Linked DNA regions of Candidatus Finniella inopinata. Each later gene encodes a partner of the first gene's protein in a complex. Links are inferred from orthologs where the notes say so. Each region holds a gene or a part of one and is shown on either strand. Other genes may lie near its edges.

The links.
Region 2: the proteins of mfd (region 1) and uvrA are in contact, whole or in part, in a crystal structure (PDB 4DFC), measured with the Escherichia coli proteins. The link is inferred for Candidatus Finniella inopinata from one-to-one orthologs.

Annotation. Positions count from the first base shown.
Region 1 is NZ_SCFB01000004.1:290,634-298,505, forward strand. What follows is about bases 1,837-5,802. They hold mfd (transcription-repair coupling factor), read left to right. Parts: upstream 1,837-2,167; coding sequence 2,168-5,602; downstream 5,603-5,802. Also shown: EQU50_RS03220 (acetyl-CoA carboxylase carboxyltransferase subunit alpha), read left to right, coding at 1-753; EQU50_RS03225 (sodium-dependent bicarbonate transport family permease), read left to right, coding at 766-1,740; EQU50_RS03235 (alpha-amylase family protein), read left to right, coding at 5,886-7,232; EQU50_RS03240 (hypothetical protein), read left to right, coding at 7,232-7,872. UniProt on the Escherichia coli protein: Couples transcription and DNA repair by recognizing RNA polymerase (RNAP) stalled at DNA lesions. Mediates ATP-dependent release of RNAP and its truncated transcript from the DNA, and recruitment of nucleotide excision repair machinery to the damaged site.
Region 2 is NZ_SCFB01000004.1:145,827-153,169, reverse strand. What follows is about bases 2,661-6,097. They hold uvrA (excinuclease ABC subunit UvrA), read left to right. Parts: upstream 2,661-3,017; coding sequence 3,018-5,897; downstream 5,898-6,097. Other genes in these bases: nth (endonuclease III), read left to right, coding at 5,940-6,097; EQU50_RS02545 (opioid growth factor receptor-related protein), read left to right, coding at 2,661-2,912. Also shown: rnr (ribonuclease R), read right to left, coding at 1-1,226; EQU50_RS02550 (hypothetical protein), read right to left, coding at 1,304-1,564; more of EQU50_RS02545, read left to right, coding at 1,719-2,660; more of nth, read left to right, coding at 6,098-6,584; EQU50_RS02530 (GIY-YIG nuclease family protein), read left to right, coding at 6,581-6,868; heat-inducible transcriptional repressor HrcA, read left to right, coding at 6,982-7,343. UniProt on the Escherichia coli protein: The UvrABC repair system catalyzes the recognition and processing of DNA lesions. UvrA is an ATPase and a DNA-binding protein. A damage recognition complex composed of 2 UvrA and 2 UvrB subunits scans DNA for abnormalities.

The DNA.
Region 1 (7,872 bases):
CGGCCTAAGTTTTTTGATTATCTAAACACCCTTATTCAAGACTTTATTCCGCTGGCGGGGGATCGCTTATTCGGTGAAGACAATGCCATCATCGGCGGGTTGGGCTATTTCATGGGTAAAGTCACGCTTGTCATCGGCCAACAAAAAGGCAACGACACTGAAAGCCGCGTTAAACATAATTTTGGTATGGCTAAGCCAGAGGGATATCGCAAGGCCATTCGTTTGATGGAATTGGCGGATCGTTTTGGCATTCCCATCTTAACATTTGTCGATACGGCAGGTGCTTATCCAGGCATTGATGCCGAAGAGCGCGGCCAGGCGGAAGCCATTGCCCGGTGTATCGAAGCTTGTCTCAAGGTGAAAGTTCCTTTGGTCAGTGTGGTGATTGGCGAAGGGGGATCCGGGGGGGCGATTGCGATTGCAGCGGCCAATGCGGTTCTGATGCTGGAGCATTCGGTTTATTCTGTTATCTCGCCGGAAGGATGTGCCTCTATTTTATGGCGAAGCGCCAGTAAGGCTTCGGAGGCGGCTGAGGCGCAAAAATTGACAGCGCAAGACCTTTTGCAGTTTGGGGTTATTGATAAAATCATTCCTGAACCTGTGGGCGGGGCGCATCGGCTTGTCGATGTTGCGATTCAGTCTGTCAAAGAGGCTATTCACCAGGCGTTTCAAAATCTTTCCCATCTGGACAGTCACAAAATCCTTAGTCATCGCCGAGAAAAATTCTTGAGCATGGGCTCAAATCTAGCTTAAGGGTTCCCAGTTATGATTTCCTTCGAGCTTTTACAACTCAACCTATTATCCCCTATGGTTCTGGCCTTTTTCTTGGGCGTTATGGCTGTTTGGGCCAAAAGCGACCTGCAATTGCCAGAGGGGCTGTACGCCAGCCTGTCGATGTATTTGCTGTTGGCATTGGGCTTAAAGGGCGGGGCGTATCTTTCCCAAACGTCTTTTAATATCATTGGCGTGCCAGCGGCTATGACCTTGTTGTTGGGGATGGTGTTACCCGTTATTGCCTATGTTATTGCGCATTTCATTGGGCGTTTTTCCCAGGCTGATTCGGCGGCCCTGGCGGCCCATTATGGGTCGGTTTCGGTGGTCACGTTTATGGCGTGTGAAGTTTTTGTGGAGACCTTAGGCACACCTGGCGAAGGGTTTATGGCCGCCCTGGTGGCCATTTTGGAAATTCCTGGGATTATTATCGCCTTACTGTTGGCAGAACACCGACCCGGTGTTAAACAAGAATCAAGCCTTTGGCAACGGTTGGAAGGTATCCTTTTCAGCAAAAGTATTTTGTTGTTGTTAGGGGGATTGCTCATTGGTTTTATCTCTGGCAAGCCGGGCTTAGAAAAAATCTCCCCCTTCTTTATTGCGCCCTTTCAAGGGGTGTTGGTGTTGTTCATGTTAGACATGGGGTTGGTGGCGGGCGAGCGCCTAAATGACCTAAAACAAGTTAAGGGTTTCTTATTCGTATACGCCTTTTTAATTCCCATTCTGAACGGTGCCCTTGGTGTTTATGGCGGTTACCTTGCCGGTTTATCGTTGGGCGGAGCCACCATATTGGGCGCCATGTCGGCCAGCGCGTCTTATATAGCAGCGCCAGCTGCTGTTCGGGTGTCGATTCCCGATGCTAACCCGGTTTATTACCTAACCTCGGCCATTGCGCTGACTTTCCCCTTTAACCTGGCCTTTGGGATTCCGTTGTATTACCAATTTGCCGTTTGGTTGTTTGGGCGGTAAAGCCGACCAATCCGAAGCTTATTTCGGATTGGTCTTATAAATTTTGCCGGATATGCTATCCTTAGGACAAATATGAGGCGCCAAAAAACATGGATAGAATATACCAAACAATTCTGAATGATCATTTCAGTCAAATCAAATCCTGAGGAACCTTTATCAAAAAACCTTATGCACTTTCAAAAGTAACTTAATGCTGAACACATATTTCAGGTGGCCGTTGAGGCGGAATATATTGATGCAGATTGCTTTGCCCCCACAAGTTCGGACAATTCATTAATTGTTCCTGCTAAAACATTTCTATCCCAACTGATTTAGCTATACGGAAAGTTTCTGGTTTATATCGGCTCTATGGGTACGTATAATGCCCTGACAACGCTCAAAAAGAGATAAAAGTGGCAGGTATTTAGATTATGTGTATTAGGATGTGATGGCTGGATCTGTGTATTTAGGGGGTGTTCCCACAAGCTATCAACCTTTTGTCATTGAAAAGTTGTGGCAGGATCATGCCCAACCTTTGTTGGTGGTCACATCGACGGAGGAGCATGTGGGGGCTCTTCAAGAACAATTGAATCGGATAGCGCCCCATATCCAATGCCTTAACTTCCCGGCCTGGGATTGCCTGCCCTATGATCGGGTATCCCCCAGTCAAGACATTGTAACCCAACGCCTGGAAACGTTAACAACCCTTATTCATCAACCCCAGCGTTTCTGTGTGATCACGTCTGTGGCGGCCTTGGCCCAGCATCTACCACCACGATTGTCATTGATTGGCGAATCGCTTGACTTGCAGATCGGCCAGAAAATTGCCCGGGAGGCCTTGTTAAGTTACCTGACTCATAAAGGATTTCGCCGTTGCGAGACGGTTTATGAACCGGGCGACTATGCTGTCAGGGGCAGCATCGTTGATATATTTCCAACAACCTGTGAAAATCCGCTGCGGCTTGATTTCTTTGATGATGTTTTGGATGCCCTAAAAAGCTTTGATCCTATTACTCAAAAAACGATTGCGGTTTGTGAACGGGTTGAATTGAAACCCATCCATGAAGTCACCTTAACCCTCGAGACCATTCAACAGTTCCGTCAGAAGTATCGTCAATTGTTTGGGGCCAGCAAAGTGGGCATTGAATCGGACGCTTTGTATGAATCCATCTCTGCTGGCAGATCTTATGCGGGTATGGAGCATTGGCTGCCCTTGTTTTACGACGGGTGTGAGACGTTATTAGATTATTTCCCCAATGCTTTAATGATTAAGGAAGATGCTGCCGATCAAGCGCTGATCAGCCATCAACAATCTATCCATGAGTATTATCAGGCGCGGGCGAATCCCATTGGTCGCGAGGGGACTTATCGCCCCCTGCCCCCTGAGCAGTTGTATTGGACAAAAACAGAATGGGAAGATTTTCAGCGAACCGTTGAGGTTGTAAGTTTAAGCCCTTTTGTTGCTGAAAACAGCCAAGACCAAGGGGGGCGCTTGCCGCCTGATTTTACGGCCATTCGTCAATCGCAGCCTGAAAAAGTATTCGACCAAGTCTGTCAAACGATTCAAACGCATCAACAACAAGGCCGGCTGGTTGTGATCACCAGCCATACGGATGGCTCACGCCAGCGCCTGGAAAGTCTGCTTCGGGCCCAAGGGTTGAAACGTATTTTAGCGGTACAAAATTGGCCCGCAGACGGCGCCGATCGCGGGGTTGTTTACAGTCTGACCGCCCCCTTTGAACAGGGATTTATGACGCCTGATCAGTTGGTTTTGACCGAACAAGATATTTTGGGCGACCGTATGGTGCGCAAATCGCCCAAACGCAAAAAGAGTTCTGTTTTTCAAGACGCCAGCCAGTTAGCCGTTGGTGATTTAATTGTTCACAATGACCATGGGATTGGTCGCTATTTGCGGTTGGAAACTCTGACCGTCAATCAAAAAGCCCATGACTGCCTTTGCTTGGAATATGAGGGGGGCGATAAGCTTTTCCTGCCCGTTGAAAACCTTGAGTTGATTAGTCGTTATGGCGATGAGAACAGCCTGGCATCCCTTGATCGCCTAGGCTCGGCCGCTTGGCAAAATCGAAAGTCGAAGGTTAAGAAACGCATTCGGGTGATTGCAGATTATCTGATTCGCCTGGCGGCAGAACGGGCTTTGCACCAGGGCGTTGTCTTGGATAAGATTTCTAATGAATATGACCAATTCTGTGCTCGGTTCCCTTATGCCGAAACGGAAGATCAGCAACGCGTTATTGAAGAGACCCTGAATGATCTGACGCTTGGTAAACCTATGGATCGCCTGGTGTGCGGGGATGTTGGTTTTGGCAAGACCGAGGTTGCGTTGCGGGCCGCCTATATGGCGGTGGCGAATGGCAAGCAGGTTGCCCTGATCGTGCCCACCACCCTTTTAGCGCGTCAGCATTATCAAACGTTTCGTCAACGGTTCCATGGGCTTCCCTATCGGGTGCAGCAACTTTCACGCCTGGTTAAGACCAAAGAGGCTGGCGAGATCAAGAAGGACTTAGAGGCCGGTCACGTTAATATTATCATTGCTACCCAGGCGATTTTGGCCAATGACGTTCGCTTTCACGATTTAGGCTTACTGATCGTTGATGAGGAGCAGCACTTTGGCGTGAAGCAAAAGGAAAAGCTGAAAACCCTTAAAACCGATGTGCATGTTCTGACCCTGACCGCCACACCCATCCCCCGCACTCTGCAATTAGCCCTTAGTGGCGTTAGAGAGCTTAGCCTGATCACAACGCCGCCTATTGATCGGTTGGCTGTGCGCACGTTCGTGATGCCCTATGACAGCGTTGTCATTAAAGAGGCGATTTTGCGGGAATATCATCGGGGCGGACAGATTTTTTATGTATCACCCCGGTTAGAGGATTTGGCAACTTTGCAGGAACAGCTGGGCGTTTTGGTGCCAGAGGTTAAAATTGCCATTGCCCACGGACAAATGCCAGCTGCCCAGCTGGAGGACGTGATGACCGCCTTTTATGACCGCGCGTTTCATGTTTTATTATCAACGAATATTGTGGAATCGGGCATCGATATCCCCACCGCCAACACCCTGATTATTCATCGGGCTGACCTGTTTGGATTGTCGCAACTGTATCAATTAAGGGGTCGGGTCGGGCGTGCAAAGGTTCAGGGGTACGCGTATTTAACGCTGCCCGCGGATAAGCCGATTTCTGATACCGCGCAAAAACGGTTGACCGTGATGCAAAGCCTTGACAGCCTGGGCGCTGGGTTTCGATTGGCAAGCCATGACATGGATATTCGTGGCGCCGGCAATATTGTGGGTGAAGAACAATCGGGTCATATTCGCGAAGTGGGCGTCGAGCTGTATCAGAACCTGCTGCAAGAGGCGATCATCATGGCAAGGGCCGAGCAGGCCAACCAGGCCGATGCTTTTGAAGAGACTTGGACTCCGCAAATTAACCTAAGCATGGCAATTTTGATTCCAGAAACCTATGTCAAAGATTTGGGCCTGCGGTTGGAATTATATCGCCGGTTGGCCCATTTACAAGAACGTGCACAAATTAATGAATTTGCCGCCGAACTGGTGGATCGTTTTGGTGCCCTGCCGCGGGAGGTTAAAAACCTGCTGGCTGTGATTGAACTGAAAAGTTTATGTCGCCAAGCCCATATTGAAAAAATCGATGCAGGCCCCAAGGGGTTGGTGATTGGCTTCAGGGATGGGACATTTTCCAACCCCAAGGCCTTGCTTGTATACCTTCAATCGCCCGTTGTGCATCAGGCTGGCGCGACCAAAATTCGCCCTGACCAAAAGTTGGTTTTTATTCGCGAATGGCCATCGGAACAACTGCGCCTGAGGGGGACGACCGAAATTGTGAAGGCCATAGCAGCGCTGGTTTAGGGCGGCATTTTTCTTAAGAACCCCTCGTTTCAACACTATGGATATCAATTCCATCAATCACCCTTGTCATTCCCACAGTCCCTCCTGTCATTCCCGCGCAGGCGGGAATCCAAACAATCAATGAAACTGGACCCCTGCCTCCGCGGGGGTAACAATACAGCGTTAAGGGAAAAGAGATATCGTCGGAATACAATTGGAATGTATTCGATACGTTTCATTAAACATATATTAATAATCTCTATTTACACTTAAGTATACACAAAATTATTAAATTGGCTTTGAAATGGTTTTTAATAAAATTATGCGTTTGATGTTGCTTATGTCAACGTCTGTCACTTGCGCCTATGCAGGAACTTCACAAGCCACATCGGTGAGTGGACCATCATTTTTGTTTAACAGCAGTGTTACACGGCCGCGGGCCATCTTGCATGCATTTGATGTGTCGTTAACGACGATTACACGGCCACCAACTTTTCAATGTGACCCAGTATTCAGTACTATATACCCAAATTTTAATACGGCAGACATGAGCCCTATCTTGAATTATGTCTATGCTCCTTCTACAGCTGTCAATCCTACACAAGCTATCAACCGTGCCGGCGCCAGGGGATATACGCACATTCAAATTTCCCCCATGCAATACATTCCAAGCAATTCCAATATTTGGAGCGCAGCTTATCAACCTTATGTCATGGTTCTTTATGACCCAAACTATTCAGATCAAACGACAGCACCGTATGCATATTACTTAACCGCGGTCAATACTGCTTTAACGGCAATGGGTAAATCAACAGTTACTGACCTTCAACGCTATGGGGTTGCTATTCCGGATACGGCGAAAAGTAGTCAAACAATTACTGTTGGATATATGCTTCAAAGCCCTCTATATGGGGGGCTTTCAGATCTGACCAATTTTATCTTGACGGCGGCAGGGAATCCACCATTTGGCATAAAACAGAGTAACCTCAACCCTACTCCGAAAACCAATATTGGTGTGATTGCAGATGTTGTATTTGACCAAGCTAATTTTGCTATGGTAGAAACGCCCCTTCCGCTGCCTGACAACAGTCAAGTTGTTCCTGCTAAATTGCATCCTATGAAAATTGACAATTCATTTCCTGAAGGTGCTACTCAAGATAAAAACAGATATTTCCCAGCCGGTTTTTTTACGCAAGATGATTTGAACAAAAATAGCTGGCAATTCGGTCCTAAATTGGATTTAAGCAATCCATTGGTACAAAAAATGGCTGTTGGCTACCTAAGGCTTCTTTATGATTTGGGTGTTGCAGGCGTTCGCGTGGATGATTTGCCTATTATCAGTGCTGCATCCATCATTGCACTATCGGGTCAAGATGCCCAATATATTGCGAATCAGCAGTCGGCAGCAATTTGGAAATCTATTTTCACTCAAGCCAACACGGCATATACATACACACCACAAGGCAGCAGCACGTCTGTGACTTTGCCAGGGTTTTCCTTTAATTGTGGATATGGTGAATATTTCTGGTCCTACAGCCCACAGGTCTCTCCCTTTATTCCCATAATGCCTCTGGTGGATTTTATCATACAGGGCAGCTGGCAGGTTCATGCCTTGCTAATCCGGGTTACGGCAGTGTTAGCAATCTTTTGATGCCCGCGGCTCTTGGTAACTCGCAATCAGCCGTACCGTTCTCTGTCGTTCACGATATGTACCCGAACATAGCCAACAAAAGATTTACATTTTATGAAGACAGTAATCATGGTTCTACGGTTGCCGACCCATCCATGCAGGCACATTTCCCAAATGCACTTAATGCGAGCAACTGTGTAATTTGCGCTGCCCAGAGAACAAGCCCTGCATTCGTTATCAATTCGCAACTATCCATTGCATACCTGTTGACTAAACGTGATGGATCACCCCTTATTTTACGGTTTGAGGATGAAAATGGTTACTTAAGCCCTGATGGAACGGTTGCGACAGGTGACTTTGCCGGTATTATTCAAAATGCTCTGGCCTTCAGAACAGCTATGGATGCAAAAAACGCCCCGCACGAGTACATCTTGGTTCTTGACACGAACACGTTATTGATTGCCCGCCAGTATGGTTTCGCGGTGATAAATATGTGGACTGGCAGTTCTAGTAACACTTCTCCGGTTGACGCAAGCGGAAATCGGACAATCAGCCTGGTGGATCTTCAAAAAGTCCCATCGACATATATACCTGATGGAACATACAAAGATGAAGCTGGAAGCTCTTATACAAAAAGTAGTAGTAGCTTCAACGCAACGGC
Region 2 (7,343 bases), 150 kb from region 1 along the record:
TGGCCCTGATCATCAAAAATAACCCGGCGTTCAGTTACATTCAAATCAAGAGTTCCACGCTGTTGGCGTGCCTTTAATAACGATTGGTAAACACCGTAAAGGGGTTGCAAAACGTCAGTCCATAGTGGTCCCGTCACATCATCAAAATCACCCTTAATGGCGCTTTGCATTTGATTATAGGTTAGGCGTGCGGTCGATCGCATCAAGCCGCGTTTAAAATGGTGCGATTTGATCTTTCCATCGGCGCTAATAATCATTTCAACGGCCAGGCATGCCCGGTCCTGATCAGGCTTTAAAGAGCACATTTCGTTCGATAAAGCTTCGGGGAGCATTGGCACCACACGGTCGGCAAAATAAACCGAATTCCCGCGTTCGCGCGCATTAATGTCCAGAGCATCAGCCCCCTGCACATAGTAGGCCACATCGGCAATCGCCACAATCGCGCGCCATCCACCCGGGTTACGGGGGTCGGTATCGGGTGTGGACCAAACCGCGTCGTCAAAATCTTTGGCATCTTCCCCGTCAATGGTCACCAAAGGCAAGTCCCTAAAGTCGGCACGGTGGGCTAACGGGGGAATGGTTGCTTTCTTGGCAAGTTTTAAAGCGTCGTCTGTAAAGACATGTGGCAAATTGTGGGTATGAATAGCCATCAAGCTGTAGGTTTTTGGATCGTCAATAGCACCCAAAACCTTTTCGATGTGGACTTGATTGTCAGGCTTCAATCGGTAAACCACCACATGGTTATGGGGAATGTCGGGGAAATTTTGTAACTCGATCCGAACTGTTGACGACGTGTCTTTTCGATGGCAGGGGACCAAAACCCCGTGCCCTTGCCTGTTCAAAAACAATCCAATGCGGGTTGTGTCCGTTTTTTGAGGTGCGCCAGGTAATGGCCTTCGTGGGCGAGAAGTCTTTGCGAAAGAGGGCGATTCTGCGGGCAAGGCACGAAAAGGCGTCGCCCTTTCTTTTCCATTTTCATTGCCTTTGGTTTTTCCTTTTTCCTTTCCTTGGGCTTTTGCCTGGGCCAATTTCAGAAACGGGATAATTTCGCGATGAACAATACTTTTAGGGCGCCGGCTTCTCTTTAATTTTCTTAAAATATGTTTCATGGCAATTCTTCTGCCACCTTCTAAGGCCAAAATCTGGGCGATTTGTTCGTTGGTCAACATATTTGGGGTTTTATTTATAAGACCGGAAATTTCGATCTCTAAATCATTGTCAGGCATAGAAAGACTTGAGTTAAAGAAATTTGACTGACTCTAACACACCCCTTACCCCTTTAATACGTTGAAAACAGTTTTAGTTATCGCCTGTTTTGAACTTTGAAGAAACGTTGCCAATTAACGTGGTAATTTGAAAAATTTAAAAACTCATAATCGATTGGATTGCGGTTAAGTTTGGCTTTTTTGAAGCCAACGCAAACTTTTTCCTTGCTTTGGTCCATCTCAATTTTTCTCGCACGCGCTTGTTTGAATGAGAAGTCATCTTCCGTCGCGGTTAAGGACGACGCTAAGTTGGTCATTAATAAGGTGGAAAATGTTATCACGTAAAATATTCTCATCATTTGTCCCCTTTATGTGTATCTGGCATGTGTCTTTTCATCAAAAGAACTAGGGGGAATATGTTAAGAAACTGTTAAAAGTTCGTTTTTTAAATTGAAAAACATCTTTTTGCTGCCATATAGTTGGCATGGTAATTATTCTTTCTGGATTTATTTTATGAAAAAGTCTCTTTTTTGCTTCTTGTTTGTGCCTTTTCTGATTGCCACTGCGGCTTTGGCGTATGTGCCAAAATTTGATGAAAAGGATCGGAACCTGGATGGGCAAATAACAAGAAACTACCAGGGTTTTATGGCAGAGCTAACAAGTCACAAAGTTTTTCAACCCAGCCAAGCCATAACGAATCCATTGATGGATTATGTAATGTTTTTAACAAGCTACAGCGGCTATGGAGCAGTTGCTCATGCTTTGGATTACTTGCTGAAAACCGGCGGGCCTTTTGGGTTTTCCAATAAGCCTGCCAATGAGCAAGAAAAGGTTTTTCTGGCAGGGGCGGCGCAGGCTGTTGTATTGAGTCAACCTGGGCTTACCCCGGCAACGTATAAAACTTCCAACCCTGCTCATCAGGCTGAAATTATAAGGCTGCAGAGCTTGGCTGCCAGCGGCAATCTGGAACATCCCTATCACCCCACCATTACGATGCCGGAAAGAGCCCAGAATCCAAAAGCGACTCAGTCGCAACGGTGGCAATCGTTCTTGACGTTAATAGCTGATCAATGTGTATCCGAAAGGCAATTTAAAGCTACTGAAGTCACTGCGGGCGCTAAGGCTGATTGGTTGAATGATGTGCTTTTAAGTGGATACATGATGGGCGTTATGCCTGATGTTGAAGGCAGCAGGCCGGCTGTTCGTAATTATTTAGATGAATTATGGAAGAACACCAATGCATGGATGGAAACTCAACACAACTATGTGCAATGGTGGTTTCCCATTCACACGGTGGGGCTGGGCGATAGGATTGCGCCCCGCCCCCTGAAAACGACAGAGCAAACACTAACTGAGCATGGTCAGGTATTAACTGCGATACAAGAAATGTTGTTTGTTTCTCTTACCAGAAAGCTGACTTTTTGGGGACAAAGTCTTAACGGCTTCAAAATCACCTCTCTTTCTGCCGCAGAAGATAAGGCGCTAGGGCAGCCTGTAAAAGGAACAAACTGGCACGAAAACTGGATTATTAAAACGCACAATTATCAAAGGATGAGCAGATTCCTTACCTGCCTTCGTTTTTTTAAACTTCAGAATTATGTAGACAGTTTATACGCATATCTCCAAGAAGCAGCCGGTTCCGACCTAGCAACCAAACATAACATGAGCAACAGTGTAGGATTTTGGTCCAAAGCAGCTGGCAAATAACCAACAGCATCCTCCTCTCACCAAAACGGCCTCGTTTAAGAAACTGTTAAGCGGGGCCAAAGGCTGCTATAACAACATCAACCCTAAAATTTCGTGAAAAGCCTTATGAGCCTGCAATATATCAGCATTCGTGGAGCCCGCGAACACAACCTAAAAAATGTCAGCGTTGATATCCCTCGCGACCAGCTGGTGGTGATAACTGGCCTCAGCGGTTCCGGCAAGTCGTCGCTGGCTTTTGATACGTTGTATGCCGAAGGCCAACGCCGTTACGTAGAAAGTCTGTCGGCCTATGCGCGGCAATTTTTGCAATTGATGCAAAAACCTGATGTGGATTCCATCGAGGGATTAAGCCCGGCCATTTCAATTGAACAGAAAACCACATCGAAAAACCCCCGCTCAACAGTGGGGACCGTGACGGAGCTGTACGATTATTTGCGATTGCTGTATGCGCGAATTGGGGTCCCTCATTCGCCCGCCACAGGCTTACCGATTGATGCACAAACGGTCAGCCAGATGGTCGATCGCCTTTTAACATTTCCTGTAAAGACGAAACTGTTGCTTTTGTCGCCCGTGGTCAGGGGACGCAAAGGGGAATACAAAAAGGAGTTGATGGAATTTAAGAAAAAAGGATTCCAACGGGTTAAAATTGACGGCCAAGTTTATGACCTGGATGAGGCGCCGCCTTTAAACAAAAAAGTTAAACATGATATCGCCATTGTGGTGGACCGTTTGGTGGTGCCAGGCCCGGAACAGCATGACGAATGGCGCACACGACTGGCGGATTCCCTGGAAACAGCCCTTAAATTAAGCGATGATTTGGTGTGGATCGAAAACGTCGAAACAGGCGAGGTCACCACCTTTTCGGCAAAATTTGCCTGCCCTGTTTCGGGATTTACGTTGGACGAGATTGAGCCGCGATTATTTTCGTTTAACAGCCCTCAAGGGGCCTGTCAGGCATGCGATGGCTTAGGCATTGAAACTGTTTTCGACCCTGGCCTTGTCGTGCCTGACCCCCAAAAAAGTTTGCGTGATGGGGCTATTGCTCCTTGGAGTCAAGAATGGGTCAGTAACAAACGTCAAGCTGTAACGCGCGATTATTATCAAAGCATGATTGATTCGTTGGTTCGTTATTATGATGCGTCGTCAACGTTGCCATTTTCTGAACTGCAGCCAGAATTCCAACAGATTATTTTGTATGGGTCGGGTGACGAAATCATTCCTTTGTCGTTCCACGATGGGACGCGTCAATACACGACGAAAAAGCCTTTCGAGGGGGTAATCCCGAATCTTAAGCGTCGCTGGAATGAAACGGAAAGTGATTGGGCTCGTGATATTTTAAGCCGGTTTCAAAACGAACACCCTTGTGCCGTTTGTGTAGGGAAACGCCTGAAGCCAGAGGCCCTTTGTGTTAAAATTAATCAACACGACATTGCCGAGGTGTGCAGTTTATCGATTGCTGACAGTTTAGATTGGTTCAACAAAGTTATTTTGACGCCCAAGCAACAGGAAATCGCCGCCCGGATTTTAAAAGAAGTTCGAAGCCGGTTGCAGTTTTTGGTGAATGTGGGGCTTGATTACCTCAGTCTGTCACGATCAGCCGGGACGTTGTCAGGCGGCGAGAGTCAGCGGATTCGACTGGCATCCCAAGTAGGATCAGGATTGACGGGGGTTTTGTATGTTTTAGACGAGCCGTCGATTGGGTTGCATCAACGCGATAACGACCGACTGTTAGAAACGCTGAAACATTTGCGCGACTTGGGCAATACAGTGGTGGTGGTTGAACATGACGAAGATGCCATCCGTATGGCCGATTATGTGATTGATATGGGGCCAGCAGCAGGGGCCCATGGGGGGGAAATCATTGCCCAAGGGACGGCGGCTGAGGTTATTCTAAACCCCAAAAGCTTGACGGGCCAATATTTAAAGGGGGAAAAGTTTATTCCTATTCCCTGCAAACGTCGCCCTGTTCAAAAAGACAGGATCTTGGAAATCACCGGTGCTAAAGCCAATAATTTGCAAGATGTGTCGGTCAAGATTCCCTTAGGAACATTTACATGCGTGACGGGTGTATCGGGTGGGGGCAAATCGTCCTTGATAATCGAGACGCTTTACAAGGCGCTGGCTCGTTTCTTTGGGGCTGGACGCGAACAACCGGGGGCCCATAAAAAGCTTTTGGGGGTCGAATTTATTGATAAAGTCATTGATATTGATCAATCGCCCATTGGCCGCACGCCGCGATCAAACCCCGCCACCTATATCGGTTGTTTCACGCCGATTCGTGAATGGTTCGCGGGCCTGCCTGAATCAAAAGTCCGTGGTTATTTGCCCGGGCGTTTCTCCTTTAACGTGAAAGGGGGGCGCTGCGAGTCATGTCAGGGCGATGGCATGATCAAAATTGAAATGCACTTTTTGCCGGATGTTTACGTGCAATGTGATCAGTGTCATGGCAAACGTTACAATCGCGAAACGTTGGATATTACCTATAGGACGAAAACAATTGCGGATGTTTTGGATATGACCGTGGACGAAGCGGTTGAGTTTTTTGACGCCAACAGCCAAGTGCGTGACAAACTGAAAAGCCTGCAGGAAGTTGGCCTTGGATACATTCACGTGGGACAACAGGCGACGACGTTATCAGGTGGCGAAGCCCAACGGGTGAAGTTGGCCAAGGAATTGTCACGCCGTGCGACCGGACGCACCCTTTATATACTGGACGAGCCCACAACCGGCCTTCATTTCGAAGATGTACGTAAATTGTTGGAGGTGTTGCACACCCTTGTTGATCAAGGGAATACAGTAGTGGTTATTGAGCACAACCTAGAGGTTATCAAAACCGCTGATTGGATTATTGACATGGGCCCAGAAGGGGGTGCCAAAGGCGGTAAGGTGGTGGCTATCGGAACCCCAGAGGATGTGGCAAAAGTTAAGGGCAGCTATACTGGTTTTTACCTGAAGCCGTATTTAGAGAAGCAGCAGTGTGCGTGATGGACGCGGGAATATGAGCATACAGATAATTCAGAGCGAATTTTGAAAAAGCAAACCATCAAAGAAATTTTTACAAGGTTTCAGGAGAAAAACCCTCATCCTGAAACAGAATTAGTTTACATAAACCCCTATACATTGTTGGTGGCTGTGGTTTTGTCAGCCCAGGCAACCGATAAGGGGGTTAATAAGGCTACGGCCGATCTTTTTGCTTACGTCCAAACCCCTGGGCAAATGCTTGATCTGGGGTTGGAGGGTTTGAAAAACCACATCAAAACGATTAACTTTTTTAACACAAAAGCCAAGAATATATTGGCGTTGTCAGAAATTCTGGTTCGTGATTATAAAGGCGAGGTGCCAAGTGATCGTAAGGCGTTAGAATCTTTGCCGGGAGTAGGGCGAAAGACAGCCAATGTGGTTTTGAATGTTGTTTTTGGCCAAGAGACAATGGCGGTGGACACCCATATTTTTCGGGTGTGCAATCGAACTGGCTTGGCGGTTGGAAAGACACCGCTTGCAGTGGAACTGGCTTTGGATGCCGTTACCCCAAAACCTTATCGTCAGCATGCGCACCATTGGTTGGTCTTGCATGGTCGTTATGTATGTGTGGCCCGTAAACCTTTGTGCGCCGGTTGTCTAATCAACGATCTTTGCGAGTATGAAGGAAAAGAGTCTTTGCATACTGTATGAGTGTATGTTGGGTCTATATTCTCTGTTCTAAACGCAATGGTTGCCTTTATGTTGGGGTAACAAGCGATTTAGCGCGACGTATTTATGAACATAAGCAAAAATTAATTGAAGGATTTAGTAAGAAATATGGTACTGACAAACTTGTATATGCTGAACAATTTAATGATGTTCGTGAAGCTATTTGCCGAGAAAAGCGCATCAAAAAATGGAATCGCATTTGGAAGTTGAAATTGATAGAAGAGCAAAACCCCGAATGGAAAGATTTATATGAGATTATATTATAAGGTAGGACTCAAGCCCAGTTGCCCCCCTTTGTCACCCCCAGTACTCCCCTTGTCACCCCCGCGAAGGCGGGGGTCCAGTTGTATTGATTGTCTGGATTCCCGCCTGCGCGGGAATGACAGGGAAAAGCGCGGGAATGGCGTGCGGAGATGATCAACCTATGTCACTAAGTATTGCCGAATTAAGCCGACGATCGCTGGAAATCTTTCGCGAATTGGTTGACACCTATGTGGAGACGGGGGAGCCTGTCGGGTCGCGCACACTCTCTAGGCGTCTACAGACCCCTTTGTCGCCAGCAACCATTCGCAACATTATGGCGGATTTGGAGGAGGCTGGGCTTTTGTATGCACCCCACACCTCGGCCGGACGTTTACCAACAGACGAGGGGTTGCGTTTGTTTGTTCATGGTTTGTTAGAGGTGGGTGACCTAAGTGAGGAAGATCGCCTTTATCTCAATCAGCTTTCTGAAAACTCGGG